3 regions of the Priestia sp. YIM B13490 genome follow, and region 2 is predicted to be linked to each of the others. Evidence: riboswitches for the same ligand, from Rfam matches in the RefSeq annotation. Region 2 holds a riboswitch; each other region holds the start of a gene.
What was found. A riboswitch is a leader RNA that binds a small molecule or an ion and turns the genes downstream of it on or off. The one in region 2 is predicted to bind cyclic di-AMP.
Positions count from the first base shown of each region.

Region 1 (10,299 bases), on a different contig from region 2:
CTTGCTCTACTTTTATCGGTGCATATATTCGTCCTTCCTTCATCCGATCGCGCAATGCCTTTGCCGACATATCAATCAATTCAATCTCATCTGCTCTTCGTAAAATATAATCAGGAACAGTTTCCCGTACTCTCACCCCTGTAATTTGTTCTACACTATCATTTAGACTTTCTAAATGTTGAATATTCATTGTAGAAATCACAGAGATTCCAGCTTCTAAAATATCATTTACATCTTCATAGCGTTTGTGATACTTGCTGCCCGGTACATTTGTATGAGCCAGCTCATCTACTAACACGACCTCCGGATTATACAAAATAATGGCTTCTGTATCCATATCTTCTAATGTGGTGCCTTTATAAGCGATCTTTTTTCGGGGTATAATCTCCAATGAATCAATCTGATCAATCGTCTCTTTTCGTCCATGAGTTTCTAATAAACCGATGATGATATCAATGCCCTTTTTCTTTAGTTCATTAGCTTCGCGTAACATTGTATAGGTTTTTCCTACTCCAGGTGCTGCTCCAATATATACCTTTAAAGTACCACGTTGAATTTTATGAATTTCGTTGGCTAGCTCTTGATTTGTGAGCCGACGATAGGGATCTGGTATTTCTTTATTTCTCTGTTTCGTCGGTATGACACGTCCTCCATTTTTTTCTGCACGGTCTGCAACAATAAATACATCTATATTTCTCGTTTTTCGTAGGATTTTATTAATAATCGATCCATATACAATTTCTTCCCAACGAGTTCGCTTCGATTGCCCCATTACAATCCGGCTTACATTATGTTCAGTTGCATATTGAACAATCCGATTTGCAACTGAATCTCCTTCTAGGGATAATTCCTCAAACTTCCCACCCAATTTCTTCACTAGCTTACTAATGGAACGCTTGAAAGTTCCCTCATTCTTAGATAGATTTTTAGTTGATGGTTGAAAGCACACAACCATCAAATCTCCACCTAATCTCTTGGCGATTTGATGTCCACGCCTAATGAGAATGGAGCCATTCCAGTGGTATTGAGCTGTAACTAAAATCTTTTCAGTTGCTCCTGAAGGACCAATCATTCCATGCTGCTCTCTATATTCATCTAACTCATCATTCACTTCTCCTGCTAAAAATCGAAGTGCTAGTTCGCGAAGTACTGCTAAATTATCTCGCCGAAATAAATGATCTCTTCCTTCACTCTTTTCGTATCTTTGTTCAATACTTCCATCTTCTAACCTGTTTAGTATTACTTCAGGGCTTACATCCAATAGCTTTACTTCATCTGCCATAGCCAATGTGTTTTCTGGCACACATGAATTTACTTTAATCATTTTGCCTGTTAATTTTCCTGCTACATTACTAACTCCTGTTAACTCATATATGTTCAAGGTAGTAACCACACTAATCTTTTTACTTAGTAAGTACTTAACATCTTCTAAACGAGTAGGATGTAAAGCACCTGGTCTGTTACGGTGAGACAAAGCGTCTACTAACACAACTTCAGGATTACGTGCAATGATTGCATCTAAATCAAGGTCTTGATGTAAGTCCTCTTTTTCATCCCATTGTATAGGAGGAACGATTTCTAAAGAACCGATTTGTTCAATAGTTTTAGGGTGATTTAGAGCACTTACTGTACCAATAACAACATCTATTCCTCGTTTCTTTAGCACATTTCCTTCTTGCAACATGTGATAAGTTTTGCCTGAACCACTAACCGTACCTAAAATTATTTTGAGATGACCTTTTTTTATTTTTTGAATGGATAACAAAATTTCCTCTGGTGTCTTTCTACGAAACCCCTCTTCACTCATCCTCATCCCCCCATGGCCTATAACCTAATAAAAAAGGAGAGGTAGATTCTCTCCCTTTCCTATTTTAATTGTTGTATATCCATATTTAACTCTAATACATTGACACGAGGTTCTCCAAAGAGACCTAACTGTCGTTCCTTTTGATGTTTCTTTATTAGCGCTAATAGTTGACCCTGTGAAATTCCAGTTTTTTTTGAAATCCTTGGAACTTGAGCTTTTGCTGCTTCCGGCGATAAATCTGGATCAAATCCAGAACCGGAAGTGGTAACTAAATCGGCTGGAATCTTGCCTTCCATGTCCTTATTCTCGTTTTTTAACTGATTTATGTTGTCTTCTACTGTTTTAGTATATTCTTTTGATGCAACAGCATTATTAGTGGCAGCTGACGCAGTTGGATCATATTTAGCAGCTGAAGCTCTAGGATGAAACCATTCGGCCCCTTTAAAATCTTGAGCTAATAATTCTGAACCATGTATTTTCCCATTCTTATTGATAAGACTTCCTTCGGCTTGTTTTGGAAACAAAACCTGAGCTACCCCTGTTGTAGCTAAAGGATAAGCTAATCCACAAATTATCATTAAAACAATTGCTGTCCGTAATGCGACTATAAATGATTTCACGAATGTTCTCCTCCACTTTTCTTGTATTAGGCAAGGTGTAATATAGATACAACCATATCAATGATCTTAATACCAATGAATGGAACAACTACACCACCCAGTCCATAAATTAACAAATTACGAGAAAGAAGCTTGTTCCCGTCCATTGCTTTATACTTTGCTCCCTTCATTGCAATTGGGATAAGAAGAGGGATAATAATAGCATTAAATATCAAGGCTGAAAGCAATGCTGATTCAGGTGATGCTAAATGCATAATATTAAGAGATTGCAACTGTGGAATTGCCATGATAAACAATGCTGGAATAATAGCAAAATATTTAGCAATATCATTAGAAATAGAAAATGTGGTTAGGGCTCCTCTTGTAATAAGTAATTGTTTTCCAATCGCAATGACTGAAATAAGCTTAGTTGGATCAGAATCTAAATCAATCATATTTGCGGCTTCTTTTGCAGCCATTGTTCCAGAGTTCATAGCGAGTCCAACATCTGCTTGTGCCAAAGCTGGAGCATCATTCGTTCCATCACCGGTCATAGCTACAAGTTTACCTTGCGCCTGTTCCTTCTTAATTGCCTCTATTTTATCTTCTGGTTTAGCCTCTGCTATAAATTCATCTACACCAGCTTCTTTTGCAATAGTAGCTGCTGTTAATGGGTTATCCCCTGTACACATGACTGTTTTAATCCCCATGCCCCTTAGTTCTTCAAACCGTTCTTTTAATCCAGGCTTAACTGTATCTTTTAAATAAATAATTCCGTATATCTGATTATTAATAGCTACTGCTAAAGGCGTTCCTCCTGCTTTTGCAACTACATTTCCAGTTTCCTCAAAATCGGAGGGGATCTCTCCACCATTTTCAGTAACGTATTTCTTAATGGAATCAACAGCTCCTTTTCTAATCACTGTGCCATCTTTTAAGTTCAAACCAGACATTCTTGTTTCTGCTGTAAACTCGATTACGTCTGCATTCCTATAATCTTCATTCCAGTTCACTCCTAGCTTATGGGCAAGTTCCACCACGGAGCGTCCCTCTGGTGTTTCATCTTTCACAGATGCCTTTAGAGCTGCTAACGTAACTTCTTGTTTAGTAACATTCGCTACAGGAATAAACTCACTAGCCATTCGATTTCCGAACGTAATTGTTCCTGTTTTATCTAATATCATCGTATCAATGTCACCAGCAGCTTCTACTGCTTTCCCTGACATAGCCAACACATTAAATTGAGTGACACGGTTCATCCCTGCAATTCCAATGGCAGAAAGTAATCCTCCAATTGTAGTAGGTATTAAACAAACAAGAAGTGCGATTAATGTTGCTACATCTAACTTAACTTTTAAATAATCAGCAATTGGAACAAGCGTCATAATGACAACTAAAAAAATGAGTGTTAATACTGTTAGTAGTGTTGTTAGAGCAATCTCGTTTGGTGTTTTTTGACGCGCTGCTCCTTCTACTAACGAAATCATACGATCGAGAAATGATTCACCAGGATCGGTTTGAATTTTAACAATAATATAATCGGAAACTACTCTTGTCCCTCCAGTTACAGAAGAAAAATCGCCACCAGCTTCTTTAATCACAGGTGCAGATTCACCTGTAATAGCTGATTCATCGATAGATGCTAGACCTTCAATAATTTCACCATCAGAAGGTATAATTTCACCTGTATCTACACGTACAATATCTCCTTTATGTAATGATGTAGATGAAACTTCCTTGTAAGAACCGTCTTTTTGTCTTACTTTCGCCATCGTTTCTGATTTTGTTTTTCGTAGTGTATCTGCCTGAGCTTTACCTCGCCCCTCGGCAAGTGCTTCAGCAAAGTTTGCAAACAATACGGTAAATAAAAGGACTAGAAAAACAGCCGTATTGTATCCGCGTCCAACTGTACTCACGCCAAAGATATCTGGTTTAATGGAGAGGATAAGTGTAATTAAGGTTCCGACTTCTACTACAAACATAACAGGATTTTTAATCATCACTAATGGATTCAATTTTTTAAATGCGTCTATAATTGCTTGAAAGATAATATTCTTTGATACTGGTTTATTCTCAATCGCCATAAGGCATCCTCCTTATTTGTTACCGTTCCATGTTACTGAAACATTCCTAAATGTTCTGCTATTGGCCCTAGTGCTAGTGTTGGGAAGAACGTCAATGCCCCCACAACTAGAATGATGACTACTAGGATAACAGTAAACAAAGGCGTATCGGTACGAAATGTTCCTGAAGTTGAAGCAACAACCTTCTTAGTCGCTAATGATCCAGCAATTGCTAACATGGCAATAATGGCAATGTATCGCCCAAATAACATAACTAAACCAATTGCCATGTTATAAAAGTTTGTATTCGATGTAAGACCTCCGAAAGCTGAACCATTATTGGCAGCTCCTGACGTAAAAGCATATAAAACTTCTGATACTCCATGGAACCCTGGGTTCAGGATTGAAGCAATTGACTCTGGGCGAAATAAGGCCATTGCTGTCGGAACAAGGATAATGACAGGATGTATTAATATGGCGATAGAAGCTAGTTTTATTTCTTTAGCCTCGATTTTCTTCCCTAAAAACTCAGGTGTACGACCAACCATAAGTCCACAAATAAATACAGAGAGTATGACATAAAGTAATCCGTTTAATAAACCTACCCCTTTCCCCCCAAATACGTTATTTAACATCATTTGCGCTAACGGGACGAGTCCACCAATTGGAGTTAAAGAATCGTGCATATTGTTAACAGATCCAGTCGTAGCTGCGGTGGTCACAGCAGTAAATAAAGCTGATTCTGAAATCCCAAAACGAACTTCTTTACCTTCCATATTCCCGTGTACGCCCAGTGCATTTAGTGTTGGTGTACCGTTATATTCAGCAATAAAAACAACTGTAAGAAACGTTATAAACATAATGCCCATTGTTGCAAATACAGTCCATCCTTGTCGTTTGTTTTTAATCATAATCCCAAATGCATATACCAATGCAGTAGGCAATAGCATCATACACAGGATATGAATAAAGTTGGTTAATGGGGTTGGATTTTCAAACGGATGTGCGGCATTTGTACCAAAGTATCCACCACCATTTGTTCCAATATGCTTAATAGATTCTAATGCAGCAACAGGTCCTCTTGTAATAGTTTGTTTAACGCCTTCTAGTGTTGTAGCATCAGCTGCACCATGAAGTGTCTGAGGTACTCCTTGAAAAACCAAGAATAAAGCTACAATAAAAGATAAAGGCAAGAATACACGTATAATGGAACGCACTAAGTCAACGTAGAAATTTCCAAGATTATCTTGACGAGCTACTAAACCACGAATGAATGCAATAGCAACAGCAAATCCTGTGGCTGCTGATGTAAACATTGGGAATGTAATAGCAATCATCTGTGACAAATACGAAAGTGAATTTTCACCACTATAAGCTTGCCAATTAGTATTTGTTATAAAAGAAGCTGCTGTATTAAACGCTAATGGTGAAGACATATTATCTATTCCATCGGGATTTAATGGTAAGTACTTCTGCAGTCTAAAAACTATATACATCAACATTAGCATGACGAAGTTAGAGAGTAACACGGCAAATACATATTTTTTCCACCCCATTCTCTCTTTTTCTTTTATTCCAATTAGCCGATAGATGAATCGTTCTACTGGTCCGAAAAGACGGTCTAATCCTGTTCTTTCATAATCAAATACTTTCACAAGGTAGACGCCTACTGGCTTTACTAGAAGACCAATGATAAGTAAAGTCACGACTATCTGTATGAGTCCCATAGTCATTTTTATTTTCCTCCCACTTATTGTTCATTCTCTTTAATTTCTTTAAAACTTCTCAGGCTTAATGAGTACGTATAACAAATAAATAATCATGACTACTCCAATGATTGCTGGTATGAGCATATCAATATCCTCCTTATGCTTTCTCACAAAATAAAGTAAATCCCCAGAAAAGAGCAAAGGTTGCAACCAAAAGTCCAATCGTAACAAAGTCGTTAAACACTTCTATCTCTCCATTCTTCATTTCTCTTAATTTGTTTAAAAATAAAGTAACCCTATAAATCTAGTAAATATTCAACGGTCCATTGTTTTTATATATAAACGTATTTTTTTCAGCCCTACTTCCTTCCAAGCATGTATTTATCTAACTGGTCATTATCTTGTTCTTCTGCTTACTTCCCATACAAATGTGAAACAAACCTAAGAACAAAAAATAGACCAATGCCTACTTATCTCCCTGTGGAATGACAAAGAAACCAATAGGTAATAAAACTACATCTTTAGAGATAAAGATATAGCAGTCCTATTATTCTTTAGACAATCCAACTGTGGAAGAAAAGTATTCATTGGTCTACCTAATGCCTAGCTAGCATAAAGCTCTCTTTGCATTCTGTCTCCCTGTTCTTTTTCTAACAGACAGCTGTATTTAATTTTTGAGCAAACAAAAAAGACCTGCAATACATTATCGAACAAGCATTTCATTGTTAAAAAACAATAAAAAGCCCTCCGAAATAAATAGGCGGTCTATTGACCTCCTTCGCTTTAGCCGACGAAGTTAGCTGACGGGTAGGATGGCGAAAGAGTAATCTCATCCCTTCTACAATCTGTAGAATTAACCCCAATTGATTGGTTCCTCCGTTCCTGAATATTCAGGACTAGGCCGATATTCTTCTTTAATTTGATGCCTTGATTATACGACTATAAATTTTGCTTGTAAAGAGAGAGTTGAAAAAAATTACGTAATCTTTTTAAAATTAAAAATGTACCTTATGATAACTATTTATTTTTTATTTTATTTACTACTATTAAACTTATGACATGCTTCTCTATAATATACTTCCTCTCTCTTAAAAAATAAAAATTCTCCTTTACAATTTCAATATAATTAATTATTATAATTGATGTTTTAACAAAAGAATTAGCTTGAATCGCTGAATCTTACTCGAAAGAACGGGGGAACCAAAAATAAAGTGGAATTAATCCATATGGGGTGAATCTCAATGATTTGAGTAAGGCAACTCTCATGCCCGAACCCGTCAGCTAACCCCGTAAGCGTTTGAAGAGAGATTGTTCCTGATTGTGTTTTTAGAGACTACAGTTTATTTCAATGTATCTAAAATCCACAAAAAGAGTCCTCTTCTCGGGTCTTTTTTATTTTGTTTACTAGTATAAGAAAAAGGAATTTCGGAGGGAAAACTGTGGGACAATCTAAGAAAAAGCTAGAGACTGAACTAAGTGAGGCATTTATTAAGTTTCAAAGGGAACTAATTGGTCGCGGACCGCAAGAGGCAAAGACTTACATTGTAGAGGATATGATCTTGCTCCGATTCAAAGGAGTTTTGACCGTCGAAGAAAAACACCTTATCAATCATGATGTAGGGAAAGGACTTGTTAAGAAAATGAGACAAGTTCTACGAGAAATGTATAGTGAAGATTTTAAAGAAATTGTTGAAAAACATACTGGTTGTAAGGTGTTATCTAGTCATAGTGATACTAGTACAAAAACAGGTGAACGAATTGAAGTATTTGTTATGGATAAGAATATAGCCAAATTATTTGGTAATTCGAAAGGTTAAATCGTATTTAATCTTTTCTGTGGTTCTGGTGTGAAATTCCCAAGACAATAGCAAGTAATCTTAAAGTTTTAGGTACAATGGTATTACTACAACTCCCGATAAAATACTATTACATTATAAAATACTATTACATTGTATTGACACACTCTCAGTTTTAAACTAAAGCTGAATAATATAACTCTGTTTCTTGTCTATTTATAGATAAAGCCCATCTCAATAAAGGTATGGGCTTATCTTTCAAAAATGTCCATATACAAACGGTGTGCAGGATTAAGCAAAGTAGCAGATATAAAACTACCTCATTTTGGTTCAGGTAGTTTCTTCTGAATTAGTTCTATGTATAGGTGTTTTCAAAATAAGCCCTAGCTTTTTGGCCACGTAACCAGTTGTACTGGCTTGTATAAGAATCGTCACTAATATAGCAATAAAGGTAACAGATGAGATCTCATTTGCATATTTAATATTTGCTGCCACAATCATTCCTGAAAGAGCTGCCGGAATAACGCCTGTCTCACGAACCCAGAACATAAAGACAATCTCATTCCAACTCCACTTTGCTTTCCGATCGGGTAGTGTACATAGTAAGACAGTAAGTGGTCTTGCAACAAACATAAAGACGAGAACGATTAGTATCCCCTGAAGCCAAAATTGACCTAAGATGTTAAAGTTAACTTGAGTACCCAACAACATAAAAATAAGAGTTCTCATGATTAAAGTTAAGGTTTCTGAAAAGTGAGAGATCGTTGAATTCGTTTCATCTGAAATATAAAGACGAAAAAGTGGTTGAGAATTCCCTAAAACTAGGCCTGCTGTAAAGGTCGCCATAAATCCACTTGCTTCAATAAGCCCAGCTGCTAAGTAAGCGCTAATGGCCACAACTAGACTTACAATGGTATTATATTTCTGCAAAAGTCCCCACCTATGTTCGGAGATTAAAATAGAACCTAGGAAACCTATGATGGCTCCAATTAAAATTCCTCCTCCTGCTTCACGAACAAAACTCCATACACTTGAAGAAAATGATAATTCTGTTTTTCCTAGAATGACACCTAGTAAGGTGAACGTTAAAATAGAGCCTGTTGCATCATTAAACGCAGACTCACTTTCTACCGTTTGTCTGACTTTTTCTCGAATAGTAATTTGTTTAAAAACAGGCATCAACGTCGCTGGATCTGTTGATGCAATAACAGATGCGAGTAAAAAGGCATATAGGATCGGCACATCCAATAAATAAAATGCGGTAAAGGCTACAACTGCTGCTGTTACCACTACTCCTACTATGGATAAAAGAGAAATAGTCACCCATACTCTTTTCAATATCGACAATTGAATCGCGCTTCCACCCTCAAATAGAATTAAAATAGAACCTAAGACAATAATGAATTGATAGGCTACAGAATTAATTGGTGCTGTTATTAGATGTAAGACGGATGGTCCAAGCAAGATTCCTACAATCATAAAAAGTGCTACATCAGGAATCTTAATATGCTCTGCTACTTTCATGGCTATTAAACCAAATAGAAACACCATCGTAATCATATATAGTTCATGTTGAACAATATTCATAACACTAGCTTCCATCATCTCTCCTCCTTTGCTTCTTTCTTATACCTCTTAGGTTGCACATTTGAACTTAAAATAATAACGAATCATTCTTCTGAGAATATTTATAAGGCTAAATGAGAAATTTAAGATATAAGTTTCATTTATCTGTTTACTCTTCTTATACAAATATTTATATTCTGATAAAGGGATTTACTAGAAAATTTAAAAGCTTAATAAAAAGAAGGATTGATCCTTTAATTCGCAGTTTATATTAGTTTTTCATTCTTTTTTTAGAATTACGAAAGGAGGAGAAAAGATGAAAAAGCAATTTGCGGTACTTGGGTTAGGAAACTTTGGAGGTACCTTAGTAGAAGAATTCTCTAAAATGGATGTCGAAGTGATTGCCGTAGATAAAGATGAGGAAGTGGTAAACAAATATGCTGATAAGGCTACATATGTTGCACAAGCAAATGCTATTGATGAAAATGCTTTAAAAGCTATTGGTATCTCTAATATTGATTATGCCATTGTTTCATTTGGAGACGATATTGAAAACAGTATTCTCGCTACATTATTATTGAAAGAACTGGGCGTCAAAGAAATTTTGGTCAAGGCTGCCAATCATTATCATCAAAAAGTGTTAGAAAAAATAGGTGCTAATCGTGTTATTCAACCTGAACGCGATATGGCGAAGCGTCTCGCTCACCACATTGGATCTGAAACAATTATTGATTACATTGAACTGTCTCGTGATTATAG
Region 1 is NZ_JBHZOT010000012.1:10,579-20,877, reverse strand. Features, by position in the region: gene ACFX4R_RS24180 (universal stress protein) at 1-1,807, opposite strand, end outside; gene kdpC (potassium-transporting ATPase subunit KdpC) at 1,867-2,427, opposite strand; gene kdpB (potassium-transporting ATPase subunit KdpB) at 2,454-4,490, opposite strand; gene kdpA (potassium-transporting ATPase subunit KdpA) at 4,523-6,196, opposite strand; gene kdpF (K(+)-transporting ATPase subunit F) at 6,245-6,322, opposite strand; cyclic di-AMP (ydaO/yuaA leader) riboswitch at 6,949-7,091, opposite strand; cyclic di-AMP (ydaO/yuaA leader) riboswitch at 7,339-7,490, shown strand; gene ACFX4R_RS24155 (Na-translocating system protein MpsC family protein) at 7,618-7,995, shown strand; gene ACFX4R_RS24150 (cation:proton antiporter) at 8,305-9,576, opposite strand; gene ACFX4R_RS24145 (potassium channel family protein) at 9,857-10,299, shown strand, end outside.
Region 1: it holds a riboswitch for cyclic di-AMP, as region 2 does, so the genes downstream of both, ACFX4R_RS24155 (Na-translocating system protein MpsC family protein) here and ACFX4R_RS00485 (dicarboxylate/amino acid:cation symporter) in region 2, are expected to answer to the same signal.

Region 2 (10,299 bases):
AAACTATTGACTAAAAAAGGAGTTGTCATTATTGAATCTTCGGCAACCAAAATTAAGTTTGAAGGACAGGATGCCATTCAGTATATTATTCGCGACGTAACGGATCGAAAAAAATATGATGAAATGGCAAGCAAATCTGAAAAGCTTACAATGGTGAGCAAGTTAGCGGCAGGAGTAGCACATGAAATTCGTAATCCAATGACGGCGATTAAAGGGTTTATTCAGCTGTTAAAAGCATCGAAACAGTACAACGAAGAATACAATGATATTATGCTTGAAGAATTGAATCGCGTCGAATCCATTATTCAAGAATTTTTAACGCTGGCCAAGCCTAAAATTGAAAATTCATACCACCCCAAAAGTCTCAATCAAATCATACGTCATGTGACATTACTATTAGATACACACGCCAATTATAAAAACTGTCGTATTATTAATGAGATTAGTGATGAGATTACAATCTTTTGTGAAGAAAATGCGCTTAAACAAGTTTTTATTAATTTAATTCAAAATGCGCTTGAGTCAATGAGCAAAGGTACAGTTAAAGTCACCGTTGAGAAAAGAAATGAATACGGCATGGTCATTATCGAGGATGAAGGCTGTGGAATTGATGAGCAATCTTTAGCTCGGCTAGGTGAGCCATTTTATTCCACTAAACAAACAGGAACGGGGCTAGGGTTAATGATTAGCTACCGAATAATCGAACAGCATCAAGGGCATATTTCATTTGCGAGTAAAGTAGGAGTAGGAACAAAAGTAGAAATTGCTCTTCCGTACATTAAAGAACCAGTGAACATTTCATAGCGCTTGCTATTCGTTCACTGGTTTTTATTTGTTCGGAATAAAAGCGAATGTTTTTTAAATATTTTATTTTAATGTTCGTGTATATTGTTGACTAAAGGATTTTTTTTTGATATATTATCAAATGGCTAGAAAATAACCGAATGATAATAAAAAAAGAAAATTCGGTCAATAACTTTTATCTTTTACCCAAAGAAAAAAGATGATGGGAGAATGTACAATGAACTCAAATTATGATGTTATTGTGGTAGGGGCAGGACCCGCTGGGATTTTTACTTGCTATGAGTTAACGTTAAAATTACCGGAAGCAACTATTTTATTAATCGATAAAGGACACGATATCTATCGACGTAATTGTCCGATTCTTCAGAAAAAAATTGAAAAATGTCCGCCTGCGGTTGGCAAAAAAGAGTTTGCTGGCTGTTTGCCGGCTTGTTCTATTACAAATGGTTTTGGTGGAGCCGGCGCATATTCAGACGGGAAATTTAATATCACCAGTGAATTTGGAGGTTGGATGACGGATTATCTATCTGAATCACAGGTGGTAGATTTAATTAAATATGTGGATGAAATTAATTTAAAACACGGAGCAACCGATACGATTACGGATCCGTTAACTGATAAAGTTCGTGAAATTGAAAAACGCGGATACGCAGCAGGATTAAAGCTATTGCGTGCCCAGGTGCGTCATTTAGGAACAGAGCAAAATTTGGAAATTTTAAAAAGCATTTATGAATACTTAAAAGAAAAAATTGATATGCAGTATAAAACGGAAGTAGCCGATTTAATAACAGAAAAAGAAGACGGTCAGCATATCGTGCGCGGTATCGAATTGAAGAATGGTGAAAGAATTACGGCTGATAAAGTGGTTGTTTCACCAGGTCGAGACGGCTCGAAGTGGATGAGCGACTTACTAAAAAAACGTCGTTTGAAAATGATTAACAATCAAGTGGACATCGGCGTTCGAGTCGAAACATCCAACGTTGTTATGGAAGAAATCAACAAGCACTTGTACGAAGGGAAATTCATTTACAATACGTCTGTAGGTACAAGAGTCAGAACGTTCTGCAGCAATCCTTCAGGACATGTGGTAGTAGAGAATCATTCAGGTATTATGTTAGCAAATGGACACGCATACAAAGATCCGAAGCTTGGAAGTCAAAATACGAACTTTGCGCTGCTTGTTTCTCATAAATTTTCGGATCCATTTGATCAGCCGAACGAATATGCGCACGAAGTATCAAGATTAGCTAATATGCTGTCAAACGGGGGCTTAGTTGTTCAAAAGTATGGAGATATTTTAAAGGGCCGTCGTTCAACAGCGACTCGAATTAAAGAAGGCTTTTTAGAACCAACGTTAAAAGAAGCTGTACCTGGTGACTTGGGCTTAGTGCTTCCTTATAATACGATGAAAAGCTTAATTGAAATGACAGAAGCACTGGATCATGTAACGCCTGGGTTAGCATCTGAACATACGCTATTTTACGGTGTGGAAGCGAAATTTTACTCCGCCCGTCCGAAGTTAAACGATAAGTTTGAAACTGAAATTTCTGGTTTATACGTGGGAGGAGACGGAGCTGGTATTACGCGAGGGCTCGCGCAGGCAAGTGCGTGCGGTGTGTGGGTAGCGCGTGACATTGTTGAAAAATTAAAGAATCGCAAAGCAAGTTCTGAACCTGTTACTGTATAAAAAAAGAGGCCGTCACGGCCTCTTTTTTTTATGTGTTAAATAACGAGAGCGACTAAGTAAAAAGTAAAGAACTTGTACCGCTCCAACTCCGATAGTTTTATATGATAATTACCCGCTCTTTTTTTAAAAGTATGACAGAATCCATCCTTCTATCGTGAACAGAATTAAATACAATAAGGCGAATTGATAATGTCCATTTCTTTGCATCAATAAATTCAGTGAAATTTTAGGGAGGGTATATCAAGCAATACAAGGATAAAATCAACAGTTGAAAAGAGTTATTTTTTGATGAGTAAAATATTTATGAAAGCAATAAAGTACACGGATATTAGAATAATTATGCAAATTTATGAATGGGAGTTAATGAGAAGAAAGTTCACTTTGCAAACTATTTTTTGAATTAATTTTTTATCCATTAGATTGTAAGTCTTGTTAAATAAGTATTTGTGGTTTATTGAAATATAATGTAAAAATTTTAAAATATAACAATTATCAACTTTTTATGATAAAATCATGCATTATTCTTGAATAAAAACTTGACAGAAACATATAAAATGAATTTTAATTAAAGTAACAATTATTATCATGCAAAAATATTAAAGAAAATTATTTGCTTAATCTCTTTTGTTTTATAAGAGAACGGGGGACCCATATTTGTGCGTAATGTACTTGGGGTGAATCTTGAATGAATCAAGTAGGGTAACTCACGTACCCGAATCCGACAGCTAACTCCGTAAGCATTCAGTGAGGGAATAACAGGTCTATGACACCATGATATTCTCATGGTTTTTTGTATAGCTAAAAATATTCCTAAACTATTAATCTGAAAATTTTTAATATATTGTATATTTTGAGTGTTATCGTTCTCAATGCATGGTAAAATAAGTATAGTAGTTAGAATCATTCTAATATAATTTATTTACGGGAGGTAAATCTATGAAGCTATCGACAAAGATCATTATCGCGCTAATTGCTGGTGCTGTTGTAGGAGTGTTAATTAACGCTTTTGCTCCAAGTGCTTTTGCTCCGCTGGACAAGTACTTGTTTACACCGCTTGGCCAAATTTTCTTAAGCTTAATTAAAATGCTTGTTGTACCAATTGTGTTTTTCTCTATCACGTTAGGTGTAGCAGGTTTAGGAGATCCTAAAAAACTAGGAAGAATCGGGGCTAAAACAGTTTCGTACTTCCTAGTGACAACAACCGTTGCTATTGTAATTGGTTTATTATTAGCATTTGTTATTAAACCAGGAACATTTGGATCTTTTGATACAAAAAACGCTTCTTTTGAAGCCGAAAAAGCACCGCCGGTTGGAGAAACATTCTTAAATATGATTCCAGTCAATCCAATTCAAGCGATGGCTGAAGGGAATATGCTTCAACTTATCGTTTTCTCTATCTTTATCGGTTTTGGTATAACGATGCTTGGAAGTAAAACAAAAGGGCTTTACAATTTACTTGAGCAAGGCAATGAATTGATGATGTACCTTGTGAATCTAGTGATGAAGTTTGCTCCTTACGGAACATTTGGGCTTCTTGCAACAGCGGTCGGAAGTCAAGGCTGGCAGGCAATTAAAGCGATGGGGCTGTACATGATTGTAGTCGTGCTCGCACTGTTTATCCATTCAATCGTAACATATGGGGGATCAGTCGCTCTTATGGCCAGACGTAACCCAATTGAATTCTTTAAAGGTTTTGCTCCTGCGATGACAGTTGGATTCAGTACATCAAGCAGTAATGCAACGCTTCCGATTTCAATGAATGTGGCTCAAAAAAATCTTCGTGTCCCGGAGTCCATCAGCAGTTTTGTTCAGCCGTTAGGTGCTACCATTAACATGGATGGAACGGCAATTATGCAAGGTGTAGCGACTATTTTTATTGCACAAGTATACGGCGTTGACCTGTCGCTGGGTGCTCTTGTGACGGTTGTATTGACAGCGGTGCTTGCTAGTATTGGTACAGCAGGTGTGCCTGGAGTTGGTCTCATTATGCTAGCAATGGTATTGAGTTCGGTTGGTCTGCCTGTAGCAGGTATCGGATTGATTATTGGAATTGATCGCTTGCTTGACATGCTTCGTACATCTGTAAATATTACGGGAGACGCTGCGTGTGCCGTTATTGTGGCTGAGTCAGAAGCAAAGCGTATCGATAAATCTGTAACGCAATCAGCTTAATAAGCGTAAAAGCTCTAGCTATATGCTAGGGCTTTTTTTATTGGCAAGAAACTCTTCGTTTCAGCATACAGTTTAATAAGAGTGTATGTTTGAAAGGAGAGTGCGGAAATGAATAAAACTCATGTAATAAAGCCGCTGCTCGACGACGACTACCCAGTTATTTCATATGGAAAAGGAATTTATTTGTACGACCAAGATGGAAAAAGGTACATAGATGCTTCGTCGGGGGCAGTTACAGCAAGTATTGGACACGGCGTAAAAGAAATTATTGATGCGATGACCGATCAGGCACAGAAAGTTGCGTTTGTATATCGGTCGCAGTTTACAAGTGATCCAACAGAAGCCTTAGCTAAGAAACTATGTGAATTAAGCAGCAATCATTTCCAGTGGAGCTTTTTTGTTAACAGCGGGACAGAAGCGACTGAAACGGCTATGAAAACGGCAATTCAGCATTTTCAAGAGCAAGGAAAGCCAACCAAAACAAAGGTTTTGTCACGCTGGATGAGCTATCACGGTATTACAATAGGAGCTCTGTCTATGTCAGGGCACGTTGGAAGACGAAAACGCTTCTCGTCTTTGCTTGAAGATTATCCTTCGGTTTCGCCTCCTTATTGCTATCGGTGTCCATTTCATCAAACCTATCCATCTTGTAATCTTGCTTGTGCACGCGAATTGGAAACAGTTATCAAACGAACCGGCCCTGAACATATTGCTGCTTTTATTACAGAGCCCATTGTAGGAGCAGCCGGAGCAGCGCTTACACCTCCTCCCGGTTATTATGAAGTGATAAGAGAAATTTGCGATAAATATGATGTGTTATGGATTGCGGATGAAGTCATGACTGGAGTTGGGCGTACAGGCGTGATGTTTGCGTATGAGCACTGGGGAGTTAAACCAGACATCATGACGCTTGGAAAAGGAGTGGGAGCAGGATATACACCAATAGCCGTTACGTTAGCTAGCAGCAAAACGATTGAACCTATCATGAACGGATCCAAATTAATTATGAGCGGACATACGCTAAGCGCTAATCCGCTGTCATCCGCTGTAGGGATAGCTGTTTTAACCTATATTGAAAAGCATGATCTTGTTCAAGAAGCAGCGCTGAAAGGAGACTATTTAGTAGGGGAATTGAAGAAGCTTCAACTTCTTTACCCTATCATTGGTGATATACGTGGCAAAGGCTTACTAGTTGGTCTTGAGCTTGTGCAAAATCCAAAGACGAAGGAGCCTTTTTCATCTTCGGAAAATATGACGGCACGCGTAATAAGTAAAGCCCAAAAAAATGGTCTTCTCCTTTATCCTTCACAAGCAGGAACAGACGGAGTAGAAGGAGACGGTATTATTATTGCGCCACCATTTACGATTACTCATCGTCAGCTTGATGAAGCGGTCGATCTGCTTTCGAAAACATTGCATGAAGTGCAAAATGAAAAACAGAGAAATGAGGTGAAATGAGTGACAAAGGTCGAAAACTCATTTCAAAAGATCACAACTGTGGAACAAGCGATTGAATACGTGGATCATGCGGCTACGTTGATGATAGGAGGATTTGGAGGAGTAGGCAGCCCGCCTTCTCTCATTGATGGTCTGATTGAAAGCGGAAAATCAAATTTTACATTGATATGTAATGATTCAGGCTTTCCTCATATTGGTGCGGGAAAATTGGTAAGCCAAGGAAGAATTCAAAAGCTGATTGCTTCTCATATTGGGTCGAACCCAGTGGCTGGAACGCTGATGACAGAAGAAAAGCTGGAAGTTGAGTTTTCTCCTCAAGGAACGCTTGCTGAACGGATTCGAGCGGGAGGAGTTGGACTCGGAGGAGTACTGATTGATGTAGGAATAGAAAATGACATTATTCAATTTGGAAAAGAAAAAGTGGAAGTAGACGGCAAGACATTTTTAGTGGAAAAGCCGCTCACAGCCGACGTTGCTTTTGTGTATGCAAAAAAAGCAGATCCATTCGGCAACTTGCTTTATGATAAAAGCGCTCGAAACACTAATCCGTTAATGGCAATGGCAGGTCGTATAACTATCGCTGAAGTGGATGAAATTGTTCCTCTTGGGGACATTGACCCAGAGAACGTGATGACGTCAGGTGTATTTGTGGATTATATTGTTCCTTCGAAAGGAGTGAATTGGAAATGGGTTTGGGAATAGATATTCGTCATCGTATTGCAAAACGTGCTGCGGCTGAAATTCAAAACGGCATGATTGTTAATTTAGGGATTGGCATTCCTTCTCTTATTCCTAATTATGTGCCAAGCGCTGTTCATGTGATGTTTCATGCTGAAAATGGAATTTTAGGGTTAGGATCTTCCCCTCCTTTAGGTGAAGAAGATGAGAATGTTTGCAATGCAGCAGGCTATCCAACAACTACCGTTCAAGGGGCTTCATACTGTGACAGTGCTACAGCCTTCGCGATGATTCGAAAAGGATACGTCGATATGACCATTCTTGGTGCGTTGGAAGTGAGTGAAAAAGGGGATTTAGCTAATTGGATTGTGCCAGGTAAGCGAGTTCCTGGGATGGGAGGAGCGATGGAATTAGCTCAAAAAGCGAAAAAAGTCATTGTGCTAATGAATCATACGAGCAAGACAGGAGAACCGAAGCTGGTTAAGACGTGCTCTTTACCTCTGACTGCTTCGGGCTGCGTGGGATTAGTTATTACAGATCGGGCGGTTTTTAAAGTAGAAAAAGATGCGCTTCTTCTAACAGAGTTAATGTCTCCTTATACTGTAGAGGATATTTTGAGTTCAACAGAAGCGACAGTTCGCCTGAGTGATCAATTGATTACGATACCATAAGGAGGACCCTTACATGAACATACAGCAATCTATTCATAACTGGATGACAGAGCATCGTCAAAGTGCAGTGCGTTTACTCAAGCGTTTCGTAGAAGAAGCAAGCGTACAAGGTTCTGAAAAGCATGCGCAGGCAATTGTTATTGAACGCCTTCGACAGCTGCAGTTAGATATTGATATATGGGAACCGGACGAAAAAATACTTCGCAGCCATGAAGCTTTTGCCTCCAACCGTTCTACTTTTCGAGACAGTCCGAATGTGGTAGGCGTGTTAAAAGGGAAAGGCGGAGGGAAATCCATTATTTTGAATGGGCACATTGATGTAGTGCCACCCGGAGATCTTTCACAGTGGACGGAAGACCCTTATACGGCTGTTGTAAAAGATGGAAACTTATATGGACGCGGAGCAACGGATATGAAAGGAGGAAATGTGTCGTTACTCTTAGCTATTCAAGCGTTGAAAGAGCTAGATATTTCACTAAAAGGAGATGTTGTTTTTCAAAGCGTAGTAGAAGAGGAAAGCGGAGGGGCAGGAACACTTTCCTGTGTACTTAGAGGGTATAAAGCAGATGGTGCCATCATTCCAGAACCAACCAACATGAAGATCTTCCCTAAACAGCAAGGCTCCATGTGGTTTCGAGTCACTGTGCATGGAGTAGCAGCACATGGAGGGACTCGGTATGAAGGCGTGAGTGCGATTGAAAAAGCAGCTGTGGTGCTTAAACATATTGAGGGTCTTGAAAAAGAGAGAAACAGCCGAATTACCGATCCGCTCTATAATAAAATTCCCATTCCCGTGCCGATTAATATCGGAAATATACAAGGCGGAACGTGGCCTTCTTCAGTCGCTGATCAAGTAATATTAGAAGGCAGGATAGGAGTTGCTCCGCATGAAAAAATGAAAAATGTCAGAGCAGAAATGAAATCCTGGCTTGAACTTTTGGCTCAGCGTGATGAGTGGTTTGCTGAGCACCCTGTCGACTTGGAATGGTTTGGCGCCCACTGGCTTCCCGGTGAAATTGAATTGGAGCATCCGCTTATGACTTCTCTTTCGTCCTCTTTTTATCAAGTGAAACAGAATCAGCCGATCATTGAAGCATCTCCTTGGGGAACGGACGGAGGGATACTGTCACAAGTAGGGGATATTCCAACAGTTGTTTTTGGACCGGGAGTAACAGAAGTGGCCCACTTTCCGAATGAGTATATTTGTATTCAAACGATGCTTGACGCAGCGGAAATTATTGCTCTCACTGTAGCAGACTGGTGCAGTATTGCAGACTAAGCTAAAAAGGGAGAGGATACAAACAAATGGGGAAACAAGAAAATATTTGTCAGCCAACCTTTGCTATGACTCTTTTTTTAGATGAATATAACAAGCGTCTGAGAATAGATGATTACCGGGGAAATGTGAACGATATTTACAGCTATATATATAAAGAAATTGATAAGAAAACGTACGAAAAGTGGATTATAAAAGCACGTGCTGAACATCTGTTGGTCTGGATAAGCTTGGGATTTTCTTTAGAAGCAACTGTTCCCTACTATTTTAACGGAAGCGACGCGTATCTTTTATGCTACTATACGTCTCAATCCCGCCGAGACAGCGGGGAGACGTTAAAAGAAACAGAGCTGCTTCAAGATGTGTTGAATTTGCCGACATCTGATTATTCTTCTTTATCGAATCAACTGATCATGCGCCAAGCCATTTCATCTGACGCTAAACAACTTTCTCAGCTCTACCGTCAAATCTTCACAGTGTATCCTACTCCCCTCTACGAAGAAGAGTATCTCTCTAATTTGCTTCAAGAAGATAGCTTGTTTTATATCATAGTTGACAAGAACGATATCGTTAGCGCTGCTTCTGCTGAAATTGACTATGTCTATCACAATGCTGAACTAACGGATTGTGCGACTCTCCCTGCTTACCGAAAGTATGGATTCATGAAGCATTTATTAAACGCACTAGAGGCGGAGCTAAAACAGCGGCATATTTTTTGTGCATACACAATAGCGAGAGCGCTTTCATTCGGGATGAACGCCGCCTTTCAGCAGCTTGGCTATACCTATACGGGAAGGTTAACGAATAATTGTTACATTTATAAATCGTTAGAAGATATGAACGTATGGGTGAAGGATCTGTCAAAAAGTAAAGGGTGAGAAATAATTAACCAATTTATGGGCTGTAACATATAACAATAGTAAATCTTCATAAAGGAGCGATTGTATGTTATATGATTTATATAAGCCGTCCCGACACTGGAAAGATATTGAGTTATGGAAAGATGTTCCTGAAGAAAAATGGAATGACTGGATTTGGCAATTAACAAACACAATTCGAACGTTAGATGATTTAAAAAAGGTTATTAACTTAACTCCTGAAGAAGAAGAAGGAGTACGCATTTCAACCAAAACCATTCCGCTCAATATTACGCCTTACTATGCATCTTTGATGAATCCAGATGATCCTCGCTGCCCCGTCCGTATGCAGTCTGTTCCGGTTGGCAAAGAACTTCATAAAACAAAATATGATCTAGAAGATCCCCTAGATGAAGACGAAGATTCTCCAGTGCCAGGGTTGACTCATCGCTATCCTGATCGCGTTTTGTTCTTAGTCACCAATCAATGTTCCATGTACTGCAGGTACTGTACTCGAAGAAGGTTTTCAGGACAAATCGGAATGGGCGTTCCAAAAAAGCAGTTAGATGCTGCGATTGCTTATATCGCCAAAACACCTGAAGTACGAGATGTACTCATTTCAGGCGGTGATGGCTTGCTGATTAATGACAACATTTTAGAATATATTTTGAAGAATTTACGAGCTATTCCCCATGT
Region 2 is NZ_JBHZOT010000001.1:99,194-109,492, forward strand. Features, by position in the region: gene ACFX4R_RS00475 (ATP-binding protein) at 1-804, shown strand, start outside; gene ACFX4R_RS00480 (NAD(P)/FAD-dependent oxidoreductase) at 1,022-2,491, shown strand; cyclic di-AMP (ydaO/yuaA leader) riboswitch at 3,093-3,247, shown strand; gene ACFX4R_RS00485 (dicarboxylate/amino acid:cation symporter) at 3,428-4,663, shown strand; gene ACFX4R_RS00490 (aspartate aminotransferase family protein) at 4,772-6,121, shown strand; gene ACFX4R_RS00495 (CoA transferase subunit A) at 6,122-6,823, shown strand; gene ACFX4R_RS00500 (3-oxoacid CoA-transferase subunit B) at 6,808-7,470, shown strand; gene ACFX4R_RS00505 (peptidase) at 7,484-8,749, shown strand; gene ablB (putative beta-lysine N-acetyltransferase) at 8,776-9,624, shown strand; gene kamA (lysine 2,3-aminomutase) at 9,692-10,299, shown strand, end outside.

Region 3 (10,299 bases), 120 kb from region 2:
GCTTTGTTTGGATTAATTAATTTACGACGTTCTTTAATATAATCTTCATCTAACAGTCCTTTTTTCGGCACTTCGTAAAAGTCTTCATCTGCCATATACGCCGCGCGATCCGCGAAAGCTAAGTGCATCGCTTCCGTTAAATGCTGCAAATACTGAGGCGTATTGGAACCCATTTTTTCTACATCATAACCTTCCATTAGCTTTAAAATCTGCTGAACGGTTAATCCGCCGGAGCTAGGAGGAGCCGCACTAACCACATCGTAGCCTCGGTAAGTTGTTTTAACCGGCTCACGTTCTTTTACAACGTAATTTTTCAAATCATCCATGGTCATGCTTCCATCGCGTTTTTGAACTTCTTTAACAAGCGCTTTTCCAATTTCTCCTTTATAAAGAGCGTCTGATCCTTCTTTTTGAATAAGCTTTAATGTTTTAGCAAGATCCGGCTGAACAAGCTTATCTTCTTCTTTTAACGGCTTGCCATTCGGCACGAATACATTACCGGCCGTTTGGTATCTTTCAAGCTTGTCCACATTTTCATCAATGTACTGAGCCATCGACCAATTTACTTTGATTCCTTGTTCTGCTTGAGCAATAGCTGGTTTAATAACATCTGATAAGTCCATTGTTCCATAATCTTTAAGGGCTGTTTCTACTCCTTTTAGCGTACCAGGAACTCCAACTGCTTTTCCTGTTATGTGACGCTTACTGAAAGGGATGACTTTTCCTTTTGAATCTAAAAACAGCTTAGGCGTGACATCAGCTGGTGCCATTTCACGGCTGTCTAGCATCGTAATTTTATCTTTCTTTTTTTCATAAATCATCATAAAGCCGCCGCCGCCGATACCTGACATCATCGGTTCCACAACGTTGAGAGATAATTGAATGGCAGCTGCCGCGTCCACAGCATTTCCGCCTTCAGCTAAAACTTTCCTTCCCGCTTCAGCAGCCAGCGGGTGAGATGCCGCTACAATTCCTTGTGTAGCACCTCGTTTCATTGAATGGTCGACACCCGGAACTTCAGCAGCAGCTGGTGTGACAACTAAACTTAAACTAAATAATGCAATAACCAACATCTTCATAACCTTCACCTGGGTCTCCTCCTTCAAATACATTATTTCACATCGTCTGAAACGATGGATTTCACAAAGAATAAATTGGTTTATTATGATATTTTTTACATATGTGTATAAATAAAAAGCAAAGTAAATCAGACCTTTGCTTTTTTTAGTTAGTCGCATGTTTAACTTTTCTCTATTCATTTACAATTATCTATATTTTCTAACAATTTATCCATAGGCTGATAGTTTCTTACTATTTTTGGAATTATGTAGACTGAACGCTCTAATAATATAGAAAATCTAGCAGTTAAGAAGTCGTTGGACTTACATGCACTTCTTAAAATTTCTACAAATATTCTTATTATTATATAAAAAGCAATTCTTTATGAAAATCAGCATATGTTTCCTAAAAACCAAAAATAAAACAGGACTTTTGATTCACCGTCCTGTTTGCAGCATGTTTTCGACTTTTTTAATATCCGCGTGAGTAGGATTGATTTCCCGGGCATAAGCGATTTGTTCTTTCGCTTTTTCCATTTCTTTTAATTGAATATAGGTTTTTGCGAGTTCGAGCGGCAGCATAACCCCTTCAAAACCAAGATCTTGGGCCCGCTGCAAGTAAGACAGCGATTTTTCGTAATTCCCTCCAAACATAAGCGGAGTTTCCCGGTATTTTATTCCTCGAACGAAATGCGCCAAGCTTGAAGATGGATTTAATGTTAATGCCTGATGAAGAGCTCTGTCCATTTCTAAATTTAATACCATTTTTTCAAAAATAATTGATTCTTCGATTTGCTTTGCTAAACAAACTGCTAAGTAACAGTACAAATCAGATGCTTGAGGTTTTTTCTTCATTTCTTGTTGAATTTCACGTTTGATCTCTTTCCACTTACCCTCTTCTAGCTGATTCATGACGTATTCTACATGTATTCCCACCACTTTGCCCTCCTTTTCCTCTTTATCATAAAGGATTTCTGCACAAATGAAAAAAGTAAGTGTTCTTCATTTTTCTCAAAAGATCGTTACCGTTAAAAAATAGGCAAATTTCTCAATCACTTAACCCAATTAGTACATAGGATATAGAGAATTTTATTAAAGGAGGTTACACATATGGGCGCAAAAGGCGGTTTTGGTTTTTCATTTATCGTTGTTTTATTTATTCTATTAGTAATCGTAGGATGTTCTTGCTACTACTAATTTTTAGAGGGGATGAACATCATTCATCCTCTTATTTCAAAAAAAACCATGCTTTCGCATGGCTACATACCGATTAGATGAATGAGTAGAGGAACTCATTGTTCGGCAATATTGAAGAAATTTTTGGTTTTTACTTCCGCCTAGTATGCCCTTTTTGACGGGGGTTATGCGCAAATAAAGTTAACGTTTAAAAGCGAAAGCCAGACGCACCTACAATAACAAGTAAAACAAATAACACAACGATTAACGCAAAATTTTGTTTTCCCACGTACCATCCCTCACTTCCTGTTATCTGCTTTTAGTGTATGCAACAGCTTGGCAAAATGTTTAGGACAGGGGTGCGGATTTTTTTAACGAGAAAAACCTTCAAATTTCGTCAAAAAAGTGAATCATATTTTTGTTTCTTTCGTTATATATAGTAAGAGATTTTTTTACTATAAAAAAGGGGGGCCTTTAATGCGCCGACATTCTAAATTGCCCATTGTTCTTGTCTTTGCCTTCTTTTTATTCATCGCAACTGTTTTGTGCGTAACCTCTTATATGTCTTGAACGTATAAATAATATAAAAAAATCGCCTCATCGAAGGCGATTTTTCTACCCCAGCATTATATCTTCATTTGGATAACGAACGGCTTCACGCTTTTGCTTAGATAATGAAAACGCAAGCGTTAATGGCCCCACTTTTCCTAAAAACATGATAAAGATAATAATCACGCGTCCAAAGTACGAAAGTTCAGGAGTTGCTCCCATCGATAAACCTACTGTTCCAAATGCAGAAACAACTTCAAACATAATTTTTACAAACGGCAGGTTTTCCGAAATATTTAACAGGAAAATGGCCCCAAATACAAACATAATTGAAATCATCGTGATGGCTAGTGCCTTAAACACGTGAAGAGGAAGAAGTCGTCTCTTTAATAGCACAATATCTTCCCGGCTTCGTAAAAATGCCCATACAGAAAAAATAATCACCACAAACGTCGTGAGTTTGATACCGCCTCCTGTTGAAGCACTTCCTGCACCAATAAACATTAACATAACCATTAAAAATATAGTGGAATCATGCAAACTTCCTATATCGATACTATTAAAACCTGCTGTACGTGTCGTTACAGCTTGAAAATAAGATGCCCACACTTTGTCTCCTAATGACAAACTTCCGAGCGTATGTGGATTGCTGTACTCCAAGAAAAAAATAAAAAGCATGGCAACCACGTTAATCGCAAACGTGCTGATGATCATAATTTTCGAATGCAGCGTTAGCTTTTTATAGGATTTTTTTACCCACATATCTGCAAGGACGGTAAACCCTAATCCACCGATAATGAACAAAAAAGAAATCGTTATGTTAATAATGGGATCTCCTACATACTGAACCAGGCTGTCAGATAATAGTCCGAACCCTGCGTTATTAAAAGCCGAAATCGAATGAAACAAGCTAAAGAACAGCCCCTTAGACCATCCGAACTCCGGAACCCAGCGTATCGCTAGAAAGATAAGTGCAACAAACTCAATTAAAAATGAAAAGATAAACAGTCTTTTAACTAGCAGGACAACTCCGCCGATGCTCGTTTGATTTAATGCCTGCTGAACGAGCATACGCTCTTTAAATCCAATTTTTTTACCTAGCATCATAAAAATCAACACGGCAAATGACATAATGCCAAGACCGCCTATTTGAATTAACAGCATAATAATCGTTTGACCAATGACGGTAAAACGCGTACCTGTATCTACGACAGCTAAGCCGGTTACTGTCATCGCGGAAGTAGACGTAAAAAGGGCGTCTACCCACCGGATGGGCTCAGTAGTAGAAACAGGCATCATCAATAGAAGAGCACCTATAATAATTCCTCCGCCAAAAATGGAGACAAGCAGCTGCGGAGGGGTGAGTTTAATGATTTGTTTTTTCATAAGTTAAACTCCTTCTTCTTCAAAACGGTTCAAATCGCGATTATGTCCGATAACAATTAGCATATCTCCTTGTTCAATTATTTCATGCGCGGTAGGCGAAATCACCATTTCCCCGTCTTTTCGCTGAAAGCCGATAATGTTGCAGCCGTACTTGGCACGAATGTTCAAATCAAACAGCGTTTTATTATGAAGTTTCTTAGAGGCCACAATTTCGACAATACTATAATCCTTTGACAGTTCAATGTAATCAATGATCTTTTCTGACACCACGTGATGAGCAATACGCTTAGCAATATCGCGCTCAGGATGAATGACTTTGTCCGCTCCTATTTTCTCCAGCACCTTTTGGTGATACATATTTACTGCTTTTACCCATACTTGCTTAACGCCCATATCTTTTAAAAGCATCGTTGCGAGCACGCTCGCTTCGATATCATCCCCAAACGAAATAAGAGCATGATCAACATTGCGAATACCTAGCCCCTTTAAGCTAGCTTCATCAATTGCATTCGCCTGCACAACATATGTAGCTGAGTTGCTAAATTTATTTACTACCTCCTGATTGCGGTCAATAGCGAGCACATCCACATCCAGATTAGCAAACTCTTCAACCAAACTGCCTCCAAAACGACCTAATCCCAATACAGCAAACTGTTTTTTCATAATGTATTTATTCCTTTCTTCAACTGCTGTGTGTTCTCTTAGCTTATACTTTTTCTAAAAAATTACATCTTTTTCTTAAAAAAAGCGCAAAAAAACACAGGAAGGCTCCTGTGTTTTTTCACACTCTTCCCCCTCAAAACGCTTGCGAAGTTAGCTGTCGGGTTCGGGTTTTAAGAGTAACCCTACCTTTTTAAGGATTCACCCCGGAGCACAATATGTGCGTAAATAATGGGTCCTCCGCTCCGTAATGGATTAAGCGATTTTTATTCAAATGTCTATGATCTATTTTTTAGAATAATCGATTCGATTCATGATACATTTCACTTCACGAAAGCTATCTTACTCCTGTGGATTTTGTCTGTCAAGATATTTTTAGGGAAGACCTCACTTGCCCTGCAAGCTGCAAAAATCGTATAAATCTAAACTGACAATCATTTTGTGAAATTGATCAAATAAATTAATAACAGCTAAAAGCTCTAACAGCTGCGTATCACTGTAAAATTTCTTTAATTGATTCATATCAGCATCCGTCAACTCCTTTGGACGCACCCGGTATACATCAATAAATCGAAACAGCAGGCGATCTTTTTCTTCCAGCTCTTTTTCTCTTAACACTTTTTGATTAAGCGTCTCATCGCCTACATATGACATGCTCATACACGTCTCACAGCCGTTAACACCTGCTAGATAAAGCCTTATTTTTTCCTTAGTCTCTTTTTCTACTATATCGCTGTTCCAAAGCGTGTCGTAAAGCTCATCATACAATCTTTTTACATGCGGAATTAAATTCAATGCTTTTTCAAAATTTGTTCCCTCTTCGTTTGCTAACAAAACTCTTGCCATTTTTCACTCACTCCTTTTTAATTATTATAGTAAGAAAAATGGAAATTTCAGATTACATATAAAACATCTTATCGACTATTACTAATCAAATGAAACGTTAATGAGAAAGAAGGTTTTCAATTGAAAATTGATGAAATTGATTTATCGATTTTGCAGGCGCTGCAGCAAAACAGCCGCCTTTCCTTACGAGAGCTAGGAAAACAAATTAATTTGTCTCCTCCTTCGGTGGCAGAGCGAGTAAGGCAGCTAGAGAGCTTTGGCGTTATAAAAGGGTATACGATTGATATTGATTATGAAAAGCTGCATTTGCCCGTGTCGTGTTTTATTGAAGTAACGATGAAAAACGGAGAGCACGAGCGTTTTAAACGATTTATTTCTCAGTATCCCTACGCTTTATTCTGTGAACGCATCGCCGGGCAAGCCTGCTTTATTACAAAGCTTCAGCTTCCTCACCTGCACATACTCGAACAATTTATTAACGAAATTACACCTTATGCCAAAACGATTTCACACATCGCCCTTTCTCACGTAGAGATGGCTCCTGCATTATTGAGTCATTTAAAAGATGAAAAGTGATTGAAACGTAACGAAAAAATCCGAACGAATCATCGTTCGGATCTTCTTTCCATTACACTACTTTTGTCCCAGCCTCTTTTATTCGTCCAACAGCATAAAAAATAACCCTCCAAAGCTGGAGGGTATAAATTTTCCGAATAATGAAAGTTTTACAACTTCATTTTATCAGGTGCCGGCATTTCTGTCTACTTAAAAATGTAAAAGAGCTCTCTATTAATAGAAAGCTCTTTTACCTGCTTGTTTTTTGAAAACAATCAATCTATATAAAAGGAAACTACCTAAGGCTGAACGTCACGTGAAACCTTGGCAGTTGATCCTGGATATACCGGTTGATATGATTCAAAACAAGTTCTTTCATCATTTCTTCTTTGACTTCTGATTCCGTTTTTTTATCTTTTTGTTTTAAAATAAGAATATAATAAACTTTACCCATTTTAATGGGCTCACTACTCTCTCCGATGTGCTGTTTTTTTAAAACATCTATAAAAGAAGGAGATAGACTTGAAAGCTTTAGATTATCAGCATTCTCTATTTTGCTCACTGTCTGGAATTCAGCATATTTTTTTTGAACGTCCTGAAGCGATGTTCCCTTTTGCAGTTCAGCCGCAGCGGCAGCGGCATCATGTAAAGTGGAAAAAGCCAGCTGCGTAAAAGATACGCGCGTTAGATCGTTTTCAATACGTTTATAGTAAGCAGTTAGTTCATCAGACGTAATTTGTTTGCGGAAATATTCTTCTAATTTAAACTGATTCGTTAGCTGGTTGGTTACATCACTGGAACGAATATTTAACACTTCATAACCTTGTTTTCTTGTATCCTCGTCATATGAGCGTTTAATTTGCTTCCACATATCCTCAACTTGTTTTTGTACTTTATCGCTTGTCTTTAGATGGGAAATTAAGATTTTTTGCATAACAAGCTGCCGCAATAACTCTTTGCGGTAGCTTGTATCATTTAGAGGAGCATCTGGATTTAAGAACCCTTCAACGGCTAAAAAACGGTTGAATTCAGCTCCTGTCACCTTGCCTCCCTCATACGCTTCCAGTTCTTTGGTAGAAGATAGCTGACTAATTTCTACAGAAGGAAACATCGTGTTTGAATGCTTCCCTCCGCAGCCGGTTAAAAATCCGAACGCTGTTAATACTGCTAGCAGCAGCTTTAACGGTGTTGAACTCATCCATTGTTATCCTGCTGTTCTGAAAGCTTCAGAGAAATAGTTTGTTTTTTTCCATTTCGATACACGTCTAATTTTACCGTGTCTCCTACTTTACGTTTTGTGTATAGATATTGACGTAAATCACTGGATGTTTTGACTTCGTTTCCATCGATGGCAACAATCACGTCTTTTGATTGTAAACCTGCATCAGAAGCAGAAGAGAATGGTTCAACCGTCGTTACGACAACTCCTTCAGACGTATCGCTTGTTAGGCCTAGCTGGTTTTGTTTTGTTGCAGCTGAAAGCTGACCTACATCTTGAAGACCTACCCCCATATATGGACGCGTTATTTTCCCATTTTTCATCAGCTGTTCAATCGTCGGCTGCACTTCATCACTTGGAAGAGCAAAGCCGATGCCTTCTACATTGTCTTCTGAAATTTTCATACTGTTGATGCCGACTACTTCACCGGAAGAATTGATAAGTGCACCGCCGCTGTTTCCTGGATTAATCGCCGCATCCGTTTGAATTGCATCTACGTTCCAATTTTCTGAAATAGGGACAGAGCGTTTTGCTGCGCTCACGATACCTTGTGTGACCGTACGAGAAAACTGTTCACCAAGAGGATTTCCGATTGCAAGCACCGTTTCACCCGCTACTAAATCCGATGATTTCCCGAACTTCGCCACTTGTTCAACATTTTTGTCAGACATCTCAAGCACCGCTAAATCCGTTAGCGCATCAGCTCCGACAATCTTAGCTTTTTCTTTTTGTCCGTTTGAAAGTGACACTTCTACTTCGCTTGCGCCGTCAATAACGTGGTTATTGGTCACAACGTATGCTTTTCCATTTTCTTTTTTGAAAATAACACCGGAACCCGTTCCTGCTTCTTGCGTTTGGGTATCTCCAGAAAATGGATTTGTTTGCTGTTGAATATTGTTCACGCCTACAACAGCAGCTGATACTTTATTTACAACTGAAACAAGATCTGACTGATTCACGGTTGTGCTTACTGTTCGAGGCGTTGTGCTCGTTGTTGTTGCCGTTTGAGTCTGCGTTGTTTGATTCGCTGTTTGCGTATCAGCTGAATCCATTAACCCCAGCTGCGGAGCACCGTATAGCACAATTCCTCCTCCAAGTACTGCTCCGGCGATAGAAGATGCAATCACTGGAAATAAGCGTCTTCTTGGAGGCTGTGATGATGACGCAGGCTGATACTGATCGTATCGCTGCTGGCGGTTTTCATATTCTTCTTTTCGTTCTTGCTCTCTTTCATAATCACGTGGATCCATGAAAAACACTCCTTTTAACGTAGCAAATTTTATGTTATCTATACTATAAAATAAAAGTTTGGGATAAGTATCAAAACAATGTGTGAAATTGTGAAAAATTTCTTTATAACAGTAAACACGTAGTATAATAGCGGGTACATAGACCTTTAAAGAAACGCGCACATATGGCGTAATATGCTTTATTTACCTTAATTTTCATATATTCAGAGGAAGGTGTCAAATTTGAGCTTTACACTATATTTAGTAGAGGATGAACAAAATTTAAACGAAGTTTTAACCCTTTACCTTCAAAAAGAAGGCTGGGACGTTCGCTCATTTTTTAACGGCACGGACGCCAAAGAAATGATTGCAACTCCTCCGCATCTGTGGATTTTAGATATTATGCTGCCTGACATTGACGGGTATCAGCTCATTCGCGAAATCAAGCAGCAAACGCCCCAAGTGCCTGTTATTTTCATTTCAGCCCGCGATGCCGATATTGACCGGGTTCTTGGGCTTGAGATGGGCAGCGACGACTATTTATCAAAGCCTTTTTTGCCTCGTGAACTAGTTATTCGAGCAAACAAACTGCTAGACCGCGTATATGGTTCCAATCAAAAGAAAACCGATACCATTACGCTGACTCCTTATGAAATCGATTTACATACCCGTACAGTCAGTGAAGATGGAAAGCCGATTGATTTAACGTCTAAAGAATTTGATTTTCTTGTCACTATCTCAAAAGACCTTGGACAGGCTTTTTCACGGGAGCAGCTGCTGAATCTCATTTGGGGAGAAGATTATTTTGGCACAGACCGAGTGGTGGATGATTTAGTAAGACGCGTGCGTAAAAAAATGCCGCAAGCACGAATTGAAACGATTTATGGATATGGATACCGGATGATGAAAGCATGAAAAACAAGTCGCTTGCATTTCAAATTTGGCTCGTCATCTCCGGTATTTTACTGCTTATTTCAATTTTGCTCGCTATTTTATTCCCAACGACGCTCAGGCAGTTCTTCACGAATGAAATTTATACCACTATTGAAAATGAACAGCATATTTTAAAAGAATACGGACTGCCAAGCCGCTCAGGTGAATACTACTTTAGCAACGAAGACAGTGAACCAACACTTGGAAATCGAACCGTGGATCATATTTTATTACCTGAACATGCGGATATCTCGTATTTTTCATCACGGGTGTTGCCTCAAGACTTTTTGAGAAAAGCACAGGAAGATGCAATCAGTCAGCGAAAAATCGTCGCTCGCTATGAAAAAGATCTTGGCAACCGGACGCTTTTTTATGTAATTCGAAAAGTAAGCGTAAACGGACAGCCTGCTTTTTTGCTTTCATTTTCGTGGGATACGTATCGCAACGCGCTCACTTCTACTCTGTTTAAACAGCTGCTTCTTGTAATTTCAATTGTATTTCTATTCAGCTGGCTTCCATCTATTTGGCTATCAAGATATTTAAGCAAGCCGCTTGTATCACTTGAAAAAGATGTAAAAAAAATTGCCGAACAAAATTGGCATGAGCCCGTTACAGTCAACCGTTCCGATGAAATTGGCAAGCTAGGCGCCTCCATCGAGCAAATGCGCAAAAGGCTCGTATCTAAAGA
Region 3 is NZ_JBHZOT010000001.1:221,506-231,804, reverse strand. Features, by position in the region: gene ggt (gamma-glutamyltransferase) at 1-1,088, opposite strand, end outside; gene ACFX4R_RS01165 (tetratricopeptide repeat protein) at 1,497-1,994, opposite strand; gene ACFX4R_RS01160 (YjcZ family sporulation protein) at 2,169-2,255, shown strand; gene ACFX4R_RS01155 (YjcZ family sporulation protein) at 2,443-2,523, opposite strand; gene ACFX4R_RS01150 (TrkH family potassium uptake protein) at 2,850-4,169, opposite strand; gene ACFX4R_RS01145 (potassium channel family protein) at 4,173-4,832, opposite strand; cyclic di-AMP (ydaO/yuaA leader) riboswitch at 4,957-5,101, opposite strand; gene ACFX4R_RS01140 (carboxymuconolactone decarboxylase family protein) at 5,217-5,675, opposite strand; gene ACFX4R_RS01135 (Lrp/AsnC family transcriptional regulator) at 5,796-6,251, shown strand; gene ACFX4R_RS01130 (peptidyl-prolyl cis-trans isomerase) at 6,526-7,428, opposite strand; gene ACFX4R_RS01125 (S1C family serine protease) at 7,425-8,699, opposite strand; gene ACFX4R_RS01120 (response regulator transcription factor) at 8,922-9,593, shown strand; gene ACFX4R_RS01115 (sensor histidine kinase) at 9,590-10,299, shown strand, end outside.
Region 3: it holds a riboswitch for cyclic di-AMP, as region 2 does, so the genes downstream of both, ACFX4R_RS01145 (potassium channel family protein) here and ACFX4R_RS00485 (dicarboxylate/amino acid:cation symporter) in region 2, are expected to answer to the same signal.